DNA from 4 places in the Alteribacillus sp. JSM 102045 genome. Region 1 is predicted to be linked to each of the others. Evidence: riboswitches for the same ligand, from Rfam matches in the RefSeq annotation. Region 1 holds a riboswitch; each other region holds the start of a gene.
What was found. Region 1 has a riboswitch for thiamine pyrophosphate ahead of ACE1TI_RS00920 (ABC transporter ATP-binding protein). Riboswitches for the same ligand answer to the same signal wherever they lie in the genome.
Positions count from the first base shown of each region.

Region 2: linked by a shared signal. The riboswitch ahead of thiD (bifunctional hydroxymethylpyrimidine kinase/phosphomethylpyrimidine kinase) and the one ahead of ACE1TI_RS00920 (ABC transporter ATP-binding protein) in region 1 are both predicted to bind thiamine pyrophosphate.
Region 3: linked by a shared signal. The riboswitch ahead of thiC (phosphomethylpyrimidine synthase ThiC) and the one ahead of ACE1TI_RS00920 (ABC transporter ATP-binding protein) in region 1 are both predicted to bind thiamine pyrophosphate.
Region 4: linked by a shared signal. The riboswitch ahead of ACE1TI_RS11560 (thiamine phosphate synthase) and the one ahead of ACE1TI_RS00920 (ABC transporter ATP-binding protein) in region 1 are both predicted to bind thiamine pyrophosphate.

Region 1 is NZ_JBHFQG010000001.1:191,372-194,493, reverse strand. It holds gene ACE1TI_RS00925 (ABC transporter permease) at 1-755, opposite strand, end outside; gene ACE1TI_RS00920 (ABC transporter ATP-binding protein) at 752-1,537, opposite strand; TPP riboswitch at 1,691-1,796, opposite strand; gene ACE1TI_RS00915 (hypothetical protein) at 1,941-2,138, shown strand; gene ggt (gamma-glutamyltransferase) at 2,227-3,122, opposite strand, start outside.
Region 2 is NZ_JBHFQG010000015.1:16,373-19,494, reverse strand. It holds gene ACE1TI_RS11465 (efflux RND transporter permease subunit) at 1-896, shown strand, start outside; TPP riboswitch at 953-1,059, shown strand; gene thiD (bifunctional hydroxymethylpyrimidine kinase/phosphomethylpyrimidine kinase) at 1,124-1,936, shown strand; gene thiM (hydroxyethylthiazole kinase) at 1,949-2,785, shown strand; gene thiE (thiamine phosphate synthase) at 2,778-3,122, shown strand, end outside.
Region 3 is NZ_JBHFQG010000028.1:5,044-8,165, forward strand. It holds gene shc (squalene--hopene cyclase) at 1-455, shown strand, start outside; gene ACE1TI_RS16200 (hypothetical protein) at 640-1,551, shown strand; TPP riboswitch at 1,668-1,782, shown strand; gene thiC (phosphomethylpyrimidine synthase ThiC) at 1,928-3,122, shown strand, end outside.
Region 4 is NZ_JBHFQG010000015.1:37,949-41,070, forward strand. It holds gene thiO (glycine oxidase ThiO) at 1-944, opposite strand, end outside; gene ACE1TI_RS11560 (thiamine phosphate synthase) at 928-1,542, opposite strand; TPP riboswitch at 1,676-1,784, opposite strand; gene ACE1TI_RS11565 (YbfB/YjiJ family MFS transporter) at 1,883-3,121, shown strand.

The DNA.
Region 1 (3,122 bases):
CTCCATTTTTTTGTTGTAATTTTTTCTAAAAGTTTTATTGCTAAAAATAATAAAATCCCAAGCAGAGATAACAGAAAGATTGGCGCAAACACCCCTGCGCCGTCCATTTGTGTCATCATACGGCGGCTGAAGTAACCAAGCCCCGCGTTTGCCCCGAGCCACTCCCCAATTGCAGCCCCTATAACGCTCATCGTGACAGCTACTTTCATACCAGAATAAACATACGGCAGAGCGGAGGGCACTTTTACTTTCAAAAAAATTTGTTTCGAGCTTGCTCCCATTGTTTTCAGTAAATCTTCCATTTCCTTGTTGGCTGACCTTAAGCCGTCAAACGTACTCACCGTAATTGGAAAAAAAGTAATTAAAACGGTGACTGCCACCTTACTCCAGATTGAGTAGCCAAACCAAAGCACAAAAATTGGAGCAAGGGCTATAATGGGTATAGTCTGAGACGTAATAAGGAGCGGGAAGATACTGCGCTCAATCACTCGGCTTTGATTCATCCAAATGGCAAGTCCTGCTCCACAAAAAATGGAGATCGCCAGTCCCATCAGAATAATTTGTACAGTGGCGGGAAGGTGCACAAGAAATAACACATCTCGAAGCTCCCAAAGCTTTAATAATATTTCTGTCGGAGAGGGCAAAATATATGCTTGATCATATAGCCTGGCACTAATTTCCCAAACAATAAAAAAAATTGCTGCAATAAATGCCGATCCTGCATAGGAAAAACTGCTATTCACTTTGCTTTTCATGATTGCACCCTCGTTTTCATCCTGCTTAGCAGCTCATTTTTCAAGGCCATAAACTCTGGGGTGCTTCTAGTTTCGGTCCCTCTCGGCCGGCTTAACGGAATGACTGCTTCTTCAAGCTGGTTTTCTATTGGAGGGTTAGTAAATAAAAAAATACGATCTGATAAAAATACTGCTTCTTCAATGTCATGTGTAATAAAAATCAGTGTCTTCTGCCAGGTGCTCCACTGTTCAAGCAGCCACTCCTGCATCATGAAACGGGTCATCGCATCGAGCGCACTAAAGGGTTCATCGAGAAGCAATATATCATTTCCGCTTAACATTGCCCGTAAAAAAGAAACTCTCTGCCTCATGCCGCCGGATAATTCATGGGGATAGCGATTTTCCGTGCCGGCAAGTCCAAACTTGTCTAGATGTTTTTTAACTTTCTGACGTGCTTCCGTTTTTTTCACTCCTTTTACCTCCAACGGCAGTACGCCGTTTTCCAGCACCGTACGCCAAGGAAGCAGTAAATCATTTTGCGGCATATAGCCCACTTTCCCAAGGCGGTTTTTCTCTTCTTTTTGATCGATATAAATGTGGCCTTCCTTTGGAATATCAAGGCCTGTTGCAAGCCTGAAAAACGTTGACTTACCAGAACCGCTCGGTCCAAGCAAGCTGACAAATTCTCTTTTATAGATGTCAATATTAAGATGTTTAAAAATAGGTAAAGCATGTTCTTCTTGTCCATAATGAAAAGAAACATTCTGAAAAGTGAGCTGTGTTCGTGCATTTTGCTTATCCATAGACCATCCACACTTTTTGCCTGATAATTATACTCCACCCCCGCGCCTTTCCATCCTTTTCTGTTTCATTTTTCCAATAATAAAGACCACTCCAGCGAAGAGTGGTCATGGGTTTGCATAAAATGACATAAACAGAATAAACCTATCATCATTTTAGGCTCGCTCACACTTCCCTCCGCTAGTACGAACTAGTTCAGGTTCCAGGGTTAGGACAATATAAGTCCCTCTCAGCTATGATCCAGCACCCCTAGTGTCAAGCTATTCGATTGTTTTATAAGCTCACTTCATAACAATTATCTCCTTTTTAACATAGCACAAATCTTAAGCTGCGAAAACCCATTCCTTAATAAATCATTGACGTACTGCACATGCTAAGCGAAATTGATTGAAATGGAGGATGGATATGGAACGCAGGAATCAACCGCCAAGAAACAATCCAGCTGCTCAAGAAGACGAGGCCTGGAGAGAATTTCCGGCCCCTCAGGAACAAGTGGCTGATCCGTTTGTAGAAGGTACGGAAAATGGAGAAATAGAAGAAGACCGTGAACCAGATTTTCCAGAGGAAGAAGAAGGTATTATGGAGAGTGAAGATCAAAGTTAACATAAAATAGAGACCATAAGAATTGGGCTGTCACGACACGAAAAAGAAGGAGCCATTCCACATATAAGCTCCTTCTTCTCAAACTTTGTTATTTTAATAGAAGGCTGAGTTTAAAACCATTTTCCTTGTTCGATACCCCAATGGCTGCTCCGTCCCGGCGTGAATCAGCTACTCCATGATACGTGCCGTTTTCATGATCTATTAAAATACTTTGGACGTTCCCAATTGATCGAGGGCTGTTTTCATAGCGGTGCCCCATTTCCATTAACTCTTCTCTTACTTCTTCCGGCACTCCTTCTTCCCACCTTGTCTCGGAAGTATGAGAGTTATAAATACGAGGCTCTTCCACAGCATCTTTTAATTCCATGTCATACTCTATAATATTCAAAAATGTTTGCAGTACGGAAGCAATGATCGTTGGTCCGCCCGGTGATCCTAAGGTTAACACAGGTTTTCCATCTTCTAATACGATGGTCGGTGTCATAGAGCTTAGTGGTCGTTTGTTTGGCTGCACTTCATTAGCACCTCCTGGTCTAGCGTCAAAATCAGTTAATTCGTTATTTAACATAAACCCATATTCCGGAACCATAATGCCTGTGCCAAATACTTGTTCAATCGTTGTCGTATAGGAGACAACATTTCCCCACTTGTCAGCTACCGTAAAGTGTGTGGTTTCACCAATTTCTTTGTCATCTGCTTGTTCCACAATTTCCTTCGTTTGTTCTGCCTCCTCAAACTTCCATGGATCCCCTGCTTCGACATGTTCATTTCTTTCATCCACAGACAGCTGTTCTTTTCTCTCTTTGATGTAATCTGGATGCAGCAGCCCCTCCATTGGTACATCAACAAATTCTGGATCGCCCGCGTATGCTGCCCGGTCAGCATACGCAAGTCTCATGACCTCAGATAATAGATGATATTTTTCAACTGAACGACTATCATACTGACTAATATCAAAGTCTTCTAGCATTTTAATCATTTGTA
Region 2 (3,122 bases), on a different contig from region 1:
GCGATACGAATCTGAACGATATGTCTTTATTAGTTGAAGATATTATTGAGGATGCTGATTTAGCAGATAGCACCAGTTATGCTTTTTCTGGGGAACAAGAACTTCTGAATGATGCGATTGAGAGCCTTGTATTCGCGTTTTTGCTTGCGTTATTGTTCATCTACCTGGTGATGGCAGGACAATTTGAATCCTTTAAATATCCGTTTGTTGTGATGTTTAGTGTACCGCTTGTAGTAATAGGGGTGATGCTGGCACTTACTATTACGCAGACGCCGCTGAGTGTTACAGTCTTTATCGGCCTGATTGTCCTGGCAGGTATTGTGGTCAATAATGCTATCGTGCTGGTTGATTATATCAATCAAATGAAAGAAAAAGGAATGCCTGCAAGAGAAGCAATCATTGAAGGTGTCAAACAGCGAACCCGTCCAATTTTAATGACAGCTGTTACCACCATATTAGGTGTTGTTCCACTGGCGCTGGGTATTGGAGAAGGGACAGAAATTCAACAGCCGATGGGGATTGCTGTGATAGGCGGACTCATCAGCAGTACATTCCTTACATTGTTTGTCATACCGGTGGTTTACAGTTTCTTTGATAAAGACACAAGAACGATGAATAAAAAATACGTCACGCCTGAAGGCAGGGTTGTTTATTCTTACGAGCTTAACCGGTATTATCAAGAAAGTGCTGCGGAGGAAGAAAATAATACGGCGCTTCCGGAACGAACGGAAAATGAGTCGCAGGCTTCAAGAGAGGTACGAAGCAAAGAGCAAGAAGAACATTTGTCAAAAGACGATATTATTTACTTGCTTGAACGTATTCTTCAGCAATCAAAAGGGGAGTCCAAAAATATAGAGCAGCAAAGAAAAGAAGATAGTGACCGAAATAACGAGTAAAAGCACTTATTTGACACTGCTGTTAGTGTCAAGTAACATGGAATTAACTTAAAACAATAATCCACTAGGGGCGCTTTGGAAGCTGAGATGATGCATTGAATGCATCGGTCCCTTCGAACCTGATATGGTTAATGCCATCGTAGGAAAGTGGAGCGAAGATATACGATAAATGATGTCGACCGCTCTCTTTCGGAGAGCGGTTTTTTTAATTATAGGAGGTAATATATATGGGGAAAGTACCAAGTGCATTATCCATTGCTGGGACGGATCCAACGGGCGGAGCGGGTATTCATGCCGATTTAAAGACCTTTCAGGAACGTAAAGCATACGGAATGGCGGTCGTCACTTCAGTCGTAGCTCAAAACACAAAAGGCGTTCAGGATGTTTGGCATGTCCCCCTCGATATGGTAGAAAAACAAATTAAAGCTGTACTAGAAGATATTCGTCCAGATGCAGTGAAAACAGGCATGATCGCTACACCAGAAATGATTGAAAAAGTGGCTGAACTGTTAGAGAGACAAGATCTTCCATTAGTTGTAGACCCTGTTATGGTAGCAACAAGTGGTGACTCCTTAATGGAACAGGAATCTACAGAACTTATGAAAAAACGGCTGTTCCCGCTTGCCCGCGTTATTACACCGAATATTGCAGAAGCCGAAACGTTGACAGCAATGTCTATAAAAACTCAGGAAGAGGCTGAACAAGCAGCGAAAATGCTAGTGGATGAAATGGGTGCGGAAGCTGCTTTGGTAAAAGGCGGACATTTAACAGGAGACGCTACCGATATTCTATATTGCAACGGGAAAATTGAATATTTAACTGCTCAGCGCACTGATACAAATCATACCCATGGTACAGGCTGCAGTCTATCAGCTTCTATTGCCGCTGAACTCGCAAGAGGAAATGATATTAAAGATGCAGTGTCAAAAAGTAAAATCTTTATTTCTCAAGCTATTCATCATACGTTGGGTATAGGCAAAGGGGATGGGCCGGTAAACCATTGGGCTTCTCGATTAGATAAAAATGATATTTTAGTGTAAGGAGGAGCTTTTATGAGAAGTAAAGAGGTAAGTAAGCTTTTAGAACAAGTTAGAGAGCAAAAACCGTTAATTCATAATATTACCAATGTAGTGGTTACGAATTTTACTGCAAACGGAATTTTGTCTATGGGTGCGTCTCCTGTGATGGCAAATGCTGTGCAGGAAGCAGCTGATATGGCTTCGGCAGCGGACGCGCTCGTATTGAACATCGGGACATTAAATGAGGGCCAGGTCGAATCGATGATGCTGGCCGGAAAGCAAGCAAATGAAAAAGGAATTCCAGTGGTGCTTGACCCTGTAGGAGCTGGAGCAACAACGTATAGAACAGAAACAGCCCGTAATCTTCTCGAGCAACTAAATATTACGTTATTGCGAGGGAATGAAGCAGAAGTTTCAGCGATAGCAGGGCTGGACAGTGATATACGTGGAGTAGATGCTTCAGGCAGAGAAAGGGACCTTGGAGCCATCGCAGGTCATGCTGCCAAGACATTAAATATTCCAGTAGCTGTTACGGGAGCAAAAGATGCTGTAACAGATGGAACTAATCTATATACGATTTACAATGGCCATTCCATGCTGACAAAAATAACAGGAACCGGGTGTCTTGCCAGTGCAGTTACAGCGGCTTTTCTTACTGTATCAGGAAGTGTTGCAGAAGGGGCAGCCGCAGCATTAGGTTATTATGGAGTTGCAGCAGAAAGAGCAGAAGGATTTGCTTCAATGGAAGGCCCCGGCACCTTTCAAATGGAGTTGCTTAACGCTCTTTACCACTCAGGCGAAATGGATTTTAAACAACAATTGCATATTGAAAAAGAAGTATTAGACCGGGGAGGATCTGGAAATGAATAAAGAAGATCTTTTACTGTATTTTATTATGGGAAGCAATAACACTTCAGGCCATCCTTCTGAGGTCTTAGAAAAAGCAATCAAAGGCGGAATTACATGCTTTCAGTTTCGTGAAAAAGGAGTGGGAGCGTTAGAAGGTAAGGAAAAAGAAAAGCTGGGCAGAGAACTTCAATCTATTTGCAAAAACCATCAAATTCCGTTCATCGTAAATGATGATACAGAACTCGCTATCTTATTAGAAGCAGATGGTATCCATGTTGGGCAAGATGATGAGCCAGTAGAGGATATTAAAAAGAAATGTCCTTCTTCTATGATCATTGGTGTGTCTGCCAAAACGTTA
Region 3 (3,122 bases), on a different contig from region 1:
AGAGAAAGGATGGTTCATGGTATGGCAGGTGGGGGATCTGTTACATTTATGGAACATGGGCAGCTGTTACGGGATTAATGGCCGTAAAATTTCGTAAAAATCACTCGTCCATTCAGAAGGCAATAAAATGGCTATGTGAAATCCAAAACCAAAACGGTGGATGGGGGGAATCGTGCAAAAGTGACATAAATAAAAAGTATGTTTCTTTACAGGCAAGCACTCGGACTCATACCGCCTGGGCGCTGGATACACTTATAGCAGCAGAAAATGAAGAAACTTCCGAAATAAAGCACGGGATTAAGTTTTTGTTAGAGTCATCTGAAAAAAGTGATTGGACAACATCGTATCCTAAAGGACAGGGTCTCCCAGGAGGATTTTATATTCATTATCATAGTTATGAATACTTATTTCCATTACTCGCTCTGAGTCATTATAAGGATAAATTTATGAAATAAGTTAATAAGCTCCGATTCTATGACTTTAAAGTCCAGGATTTCTTAGTTAGACATTCTGGACTTTATGATGGATGAATTCAGAGGATAATCTGTTTCAGTTAATTTGTATAGACAGACAGCTTCTGATGATATCTTTTTATCCATTTAGAGGATTGAATAATTTAATGGTAAGAGAACAAAATAGGTGAAGACAATGACATTGGAAGTGATGGGGTTGAAAACACAGTTAAACATTATGATATCCATATTAATCTTTACCTTGCTAATGGGCAGACCATTGGTTATTAATGCTAAAGAACCCCAAGAACTGCAAGGCTTTTCTTATTCTCCATTTGAATATATAGTACGTGAGCAATATTATGGTGACATGCTTCCATGGGAAGATGTTCGTTCATTATTGCCTCATAAGGTGAAATTTCAGGTTATTGATCTTGACACTGGCTTAAGTTTTCGTGTGCAAAAGCGTGCTGGTAATCAACATGCAGATGTACAGCCGTTAACGAGAAAAGATACTCAAATTATGAAAGAAATTTATGGTAATAGCTGGAGTTGGAAAAGACGAGCTATTCTGGTTAACACTAATGATCGTATGATTGCTGCTTCTATGCATGGAATGCCTCACGGGGGAGGGGGTTTGTCGAATGGGTTTCCTGGCCATTTCTGTATTCACTTTGCTGGAAGCATAACCCACCGGACAAAAAACTCGGATCCAACTCATCGACTGATGGTTTTAAAGGCCTCTGGGAAACTGGCAGAATACCGTAATGAAATGAATCCATACGAAATAATAGATCTTTTTATTACAGCCATAAATCAAAGTGATCCTTATATGTTACAAATGACCCTGTCTGAACCTCATACGTTACAAATGGCAGCTATTTTAAAACGTATGGACCGGATGGGAATGGTTTCAAAACATACGAGTTTCAAAAAGCTGAAAAAACTGCCTATCGTGGCATTGGAGGTACCTGTCGAACTTCAATCTTATCAACGTGATCAGGGAAAAGAGAGAAAATCATATACTTTCATCCTGACACGAGATGTAATAACCAATCGATGGGAGATTCTCTCCGAAGATTTTTTAAACCTTATGTAATTTACATTGAAGCGGAGTAGAAGAAACAATGGTCAACAAGGAGTAGATAAGAATCATTTTCTCCTAAAGGGTTGGATTTTTCTTCATTATTATTTATACTGTAATAAAATAGAATAGCTCATAACTAGGGGAGTCCAATAAGCTGGGCTGAGAAAGAAATGCTTTGAAGTTTCTTGACCCTTTGGACCTGATCTGGATCATACCAGCGTAGGGAAGTTAGAAACTCATCCATGATGAATAAACTTCTACATATACAAAGCCGGGTCCATCCTTTAAATGGGACCGGCTTTTTTATGTACTTCTACCTGTTTGCAATTTGTTATGTTCTAGATCTCGTCCTTTATCAATGAACTTATTGAAAAGGAGAGATTTTTTTATGTCCATTTCTTCATTAAATGAAAAAAACATTTCCATCATGTCCAGTTTCTCCGGTAGTAAGAAAGTTTATGTAGAAGGTTCAAGACCGGATATTAAGGTACCTATGCGCGAAATCGACCTAAGTCCGACAACAGGAAGCTTTGGGGAAGAAGAAAACCCGCCACTACGTGTCTATGACACAAGCGGACCTTACACGGACTCTGATTATTCGGTTGACATAACAAAAGGACTTCCTGCCCTTCGCAGTAAATGGATTCAGGAACGATCCGATGTAGAAGAATATGAAGGCCGTGATACAAAACCTGAAGATAACGGATATCGTGATGAAGATGATCCCCGTGCTAATCATGACGTGTTTCCTGGATTAACACGGAAACCACTGCGGGCAAAAAAGGGGAAGAATGTTACTCAGCTTCATTATGCTAAACAGGGGATTATTACGCCTGAAATGGAATTTATCGCAATAAGAGAAAATATGGACCCTGAATTCGTACGTGACGAAGTGGCAAAAGGTAGAGCGATTATTCCCGCTAGCATTAATCATCCAGAAACAGAACCAATGATTATAGGACGACATTTTCATGTCAAAATTAACGCCAATATCGGTAATTCTGCTGTTTCTTCGTCGATTGAAGAAGAGGTTGAAAAAATGACCTGGGCAACGCGCTGGGGAGCAGACAATATTATGGATTTATCAACTGGTAAAAATATCCATAAAACTCGCGAATGGATTATCCGCAACTCAGCCGTCCCTGTTGGCACTGTTCCTATATATCAAGCATTAGAAAAAGTAAATGGAGTTGCTGAAGACCTGACTTGGGAGGTTTACCGGGATACGCTGATTGAACAAGCGGAGCAGGGGGTGGATTACTTCACCATTCATGCTGGTGTGCTTTTGCGGTATGTTCCGTTAACAGCAAAGCGCCTGACTGGTATTGTCTCTCGGGGCGGCTCGATTATGGCACAATGGTGTCTCTATCACCATGAAGAAAGCTTTTTATATACTCATTTTGAGGAAATCTGTGACATTATGAAAACCTATGATATTGCATTTTCATTGGGTGATGGTTTGCGACCCGGTTCCATCGCAGATGCCAATGATGAAGCACAATTTGCAGAACTGGAGACTCTTGGGGAGCTAACAAAGATTGCTTGGGAGCATGACGTTCAGGTGATGGTGGAAGGCCCAGGGC
Region 4 (3,122 bases), on a different contig from region 1:
ATGCCATCAGTGGTTTGCGGCCTGACACCGCTCCATGACTCCATCCATTCTGCGCTTTGAAGGCCGGGAACAAGACGGAGCGCTTTCGAAAGCAGGTTCTGAACAGATCCTGCACTAACTTGTTTATCCATTCGCCCTTTTTGTTCTGTTGCACCTATAATGATGGAGCCGTCAGGCTTCGGAACAAGGTAAAAATCTGGTGCGTGAACTGTGGCTTTAATAACGGGCTTTGCTGGTCTGACTGCCAAACATTCGCCCTTCACCGGAACCATGGGCGGAATTTGGATTTCATGGTCCGTAATTAAATCAGACCATGCTCCTCCAGCTAGTACGACCTGTGATGAATAAAAGCTTCCAGCTGGAGTAGAAACGCCTTTTACTTTCCCTTCTTCTTGAATTAACCCAATAACAGGAGTGTATTCGTAGAAATCAGCTCCTAACAGGGATGCTCCGCGGGCGTATGCTTGAGTTAACTCTTTTGCCTTTACCTGGCCGTCTCCAGGAATAAAGAGAGCACCTTTTACCTCGCCTTTAATATTAGGTTCCTGAACGGAAAGTGCCTCCGGTCCCCGCCACTCTGCTTGTTCTCCTTCTTTTCTTTGAAAATCAAGCATTTCTAATAGATGACTTGCTTCTTCATCCGTCTGAGCTACTTTTAACATGCCATTGCGAAGGTAAGAAACAGGGATTCCAGAGGTTTCTTCTAACTCAGGTACCAGTTCAGAGAACATGTTTCTGCTTTTTCTAGCAAAGTCAAAAAAAGGACCATTTTCCTTGATTTCCACCTGTGCTCCAAGCATACCGGCTGCTGCACTGGATGCTTCAGCCCCTACTCTTGATTTTTCTACAACAGCAGTATGGCAGCCTCTTTTTGCAAGTTGATAAGCGATAGAACAGCCATTAACTCCGCCGCCGATTATCAGCACATCATATGCTTTCTTCATGTAATGCCTCCTCTGTTAACGCTCTTCGATAAGCTTTTGCCTCTCTAATTGGCTCTCCCGATTCATAAATGCCAGACATCACTGCTATACCGCTGGCTCCGTTGTTTATACATTCCTTCGCCCGAGCAGGAGTAATTCCGCCTATAGCTATTACTGGACAACGAACAGCTTGTGCCGCTTGTTTTAACGACTTTAATCCTCTAGGCACAGCTCCTAGCTTGCTGTTTGTTTTATAAATGTGTCCAAAAAATAAATAGTCAGCTCCATTCTTTTCTTTTTTTATAGCACTTACTTGACTATGTACAGAACAGCCTGTCAATAAATTCCTGTCATTTTGTTGTATTGGTACATTTTCAGGAAAATGAACGCCTCTCAAACCAAACTTAGCAGCCAGGTGGGGACCATTATTGAAAATGATTTTCCTAGGCGGCACACCTGCCTTTTTTAATTGTAGAAGTACCGACTCTGCTTTTTCTAAACTCCACTGCTTTTCACGAATGTGTATAAAATCCACATAAGGATGGATTTCAACAGTGACCCCAAGCCACACATCTATGGATTGTCTTCCAGTTGAGATTACATGTAAGGACGGTTTCATAATACCTCTCCTTTTTTAAAAGGCAATAAATCTTTCAAAGACAATCTAAAAAACTTCTATTTTCTTACGTTAAAACGAAAAAGACCGCTTTCCTGAGGATAGGAAAGCGGCCTGGTCAGCTTTAATTATGAGAGTCCATTGCGCTCCACTTTCCTCCGCTGGAATGATCCAGTTCAGGTTCTGAGGGTTTTAAAGGTTCACTTTAATCTCAGCCTTTCTTAAAGGCACCCCTAGTGGTTGTCTTTTCTATTTTTCTAAATTTTAAAACAAACACCCTGATTCTGTCAAACTAGTTTACAAGAGCTGTACTTTGCATTGTGATAAAATAGAGGAAGTTAATATGAAGGACGTGTTTTCGATGATGCAAGCAGCTTCTTCAAAAAAAAATGACTTGTTTGTTTTAATAGCAGGAATAGCAGGACTATTTATCGTAATGGGTATTGGAAGGTTTGCATACACCCCTATACTTCCGCTGATGGTTGAATCGACCTCTTTAAATAATGAAACAGCTGGATACTTAGCCTCAAGCAATTATTTTGGATACTTCGCAGGTGCTCTTTTAGCTGGAAAACTGGCATGGAAAAAAGGGAAAGCTTACAACGTCTACTTTCATCTTAGTCTGAATATAGCTTCTACTTTATTAATGGGAGCTGCAGTGAATGAGTTTATCTGGCATCTGTTACGCTTTTTATCTGGATTAACAAGCGGAATTATTTTTGTTCTCATTTCGAGTATCGTAATGGACCACCTTGTCCGGGCAGGGCGTGCCGCTTGGACAGGATATCTTTTTAGCGGAGTAGGTTTAGGTATATTATCTACCGGTCTTCTGGTACCTTTCTTGTCCAATTTATTTAACTGGGCAGGCATTTGGATAGCGCTTGGACTGCTTTCTTTCATTCTAGCATTGTTTATTTGGAAAAGGCTCACGGAAACACCCTCTCATGAAACAAATGTGAAAAAAAATCCTGCTGTTAATAATGTGACACCTCCAAAAACGAAATCTATACTACCGTGGCTTGGGGCTGCTTATGGACTTGAAGGAATCGGTTATATAATCAGCGGGACATATTTAGTAGCCCTTGCGGCAGAAATTCCTGTGCTTCAATCAAATCCTTCTTTAAGCTGGGTGCTCGTTGGGGCTGCTGCTGCACCTTCTTGTATAATATGGTCAGCCGCTGCATCTAGAATCGGAAACCTAACAGCACTGCAGGCTGCATTTTTTCTACAAATATTAGGGGTGCTCTTTCCTGTCGTTTTCTTTAATGGTATTGGCGCTTTAATTGGTTCCTTCCTTTTCGGAGCAACTTTTATGGGAATTGTCACCATGACAATCGCAGAAGCAAGAAATACCGCTGCCGGCGAAAGCAGTAGTATTATAGGAGGGTTTACTTTTATCTACAGCCTTGGCCAAATGATCGGACCAATTGCAGCTGGTTTGCTCATTTCTATAACAGCAGAACTTTCGGCCTCTTTTTATTTCGCCGCTGCCGTACTTCTAACAGGGATGGGGTGCCTGGGGATTGCACAAGCTCTTCGGAGAAAACATACAGAACCGAAAGCATCTAACCCTTCATTTTAAT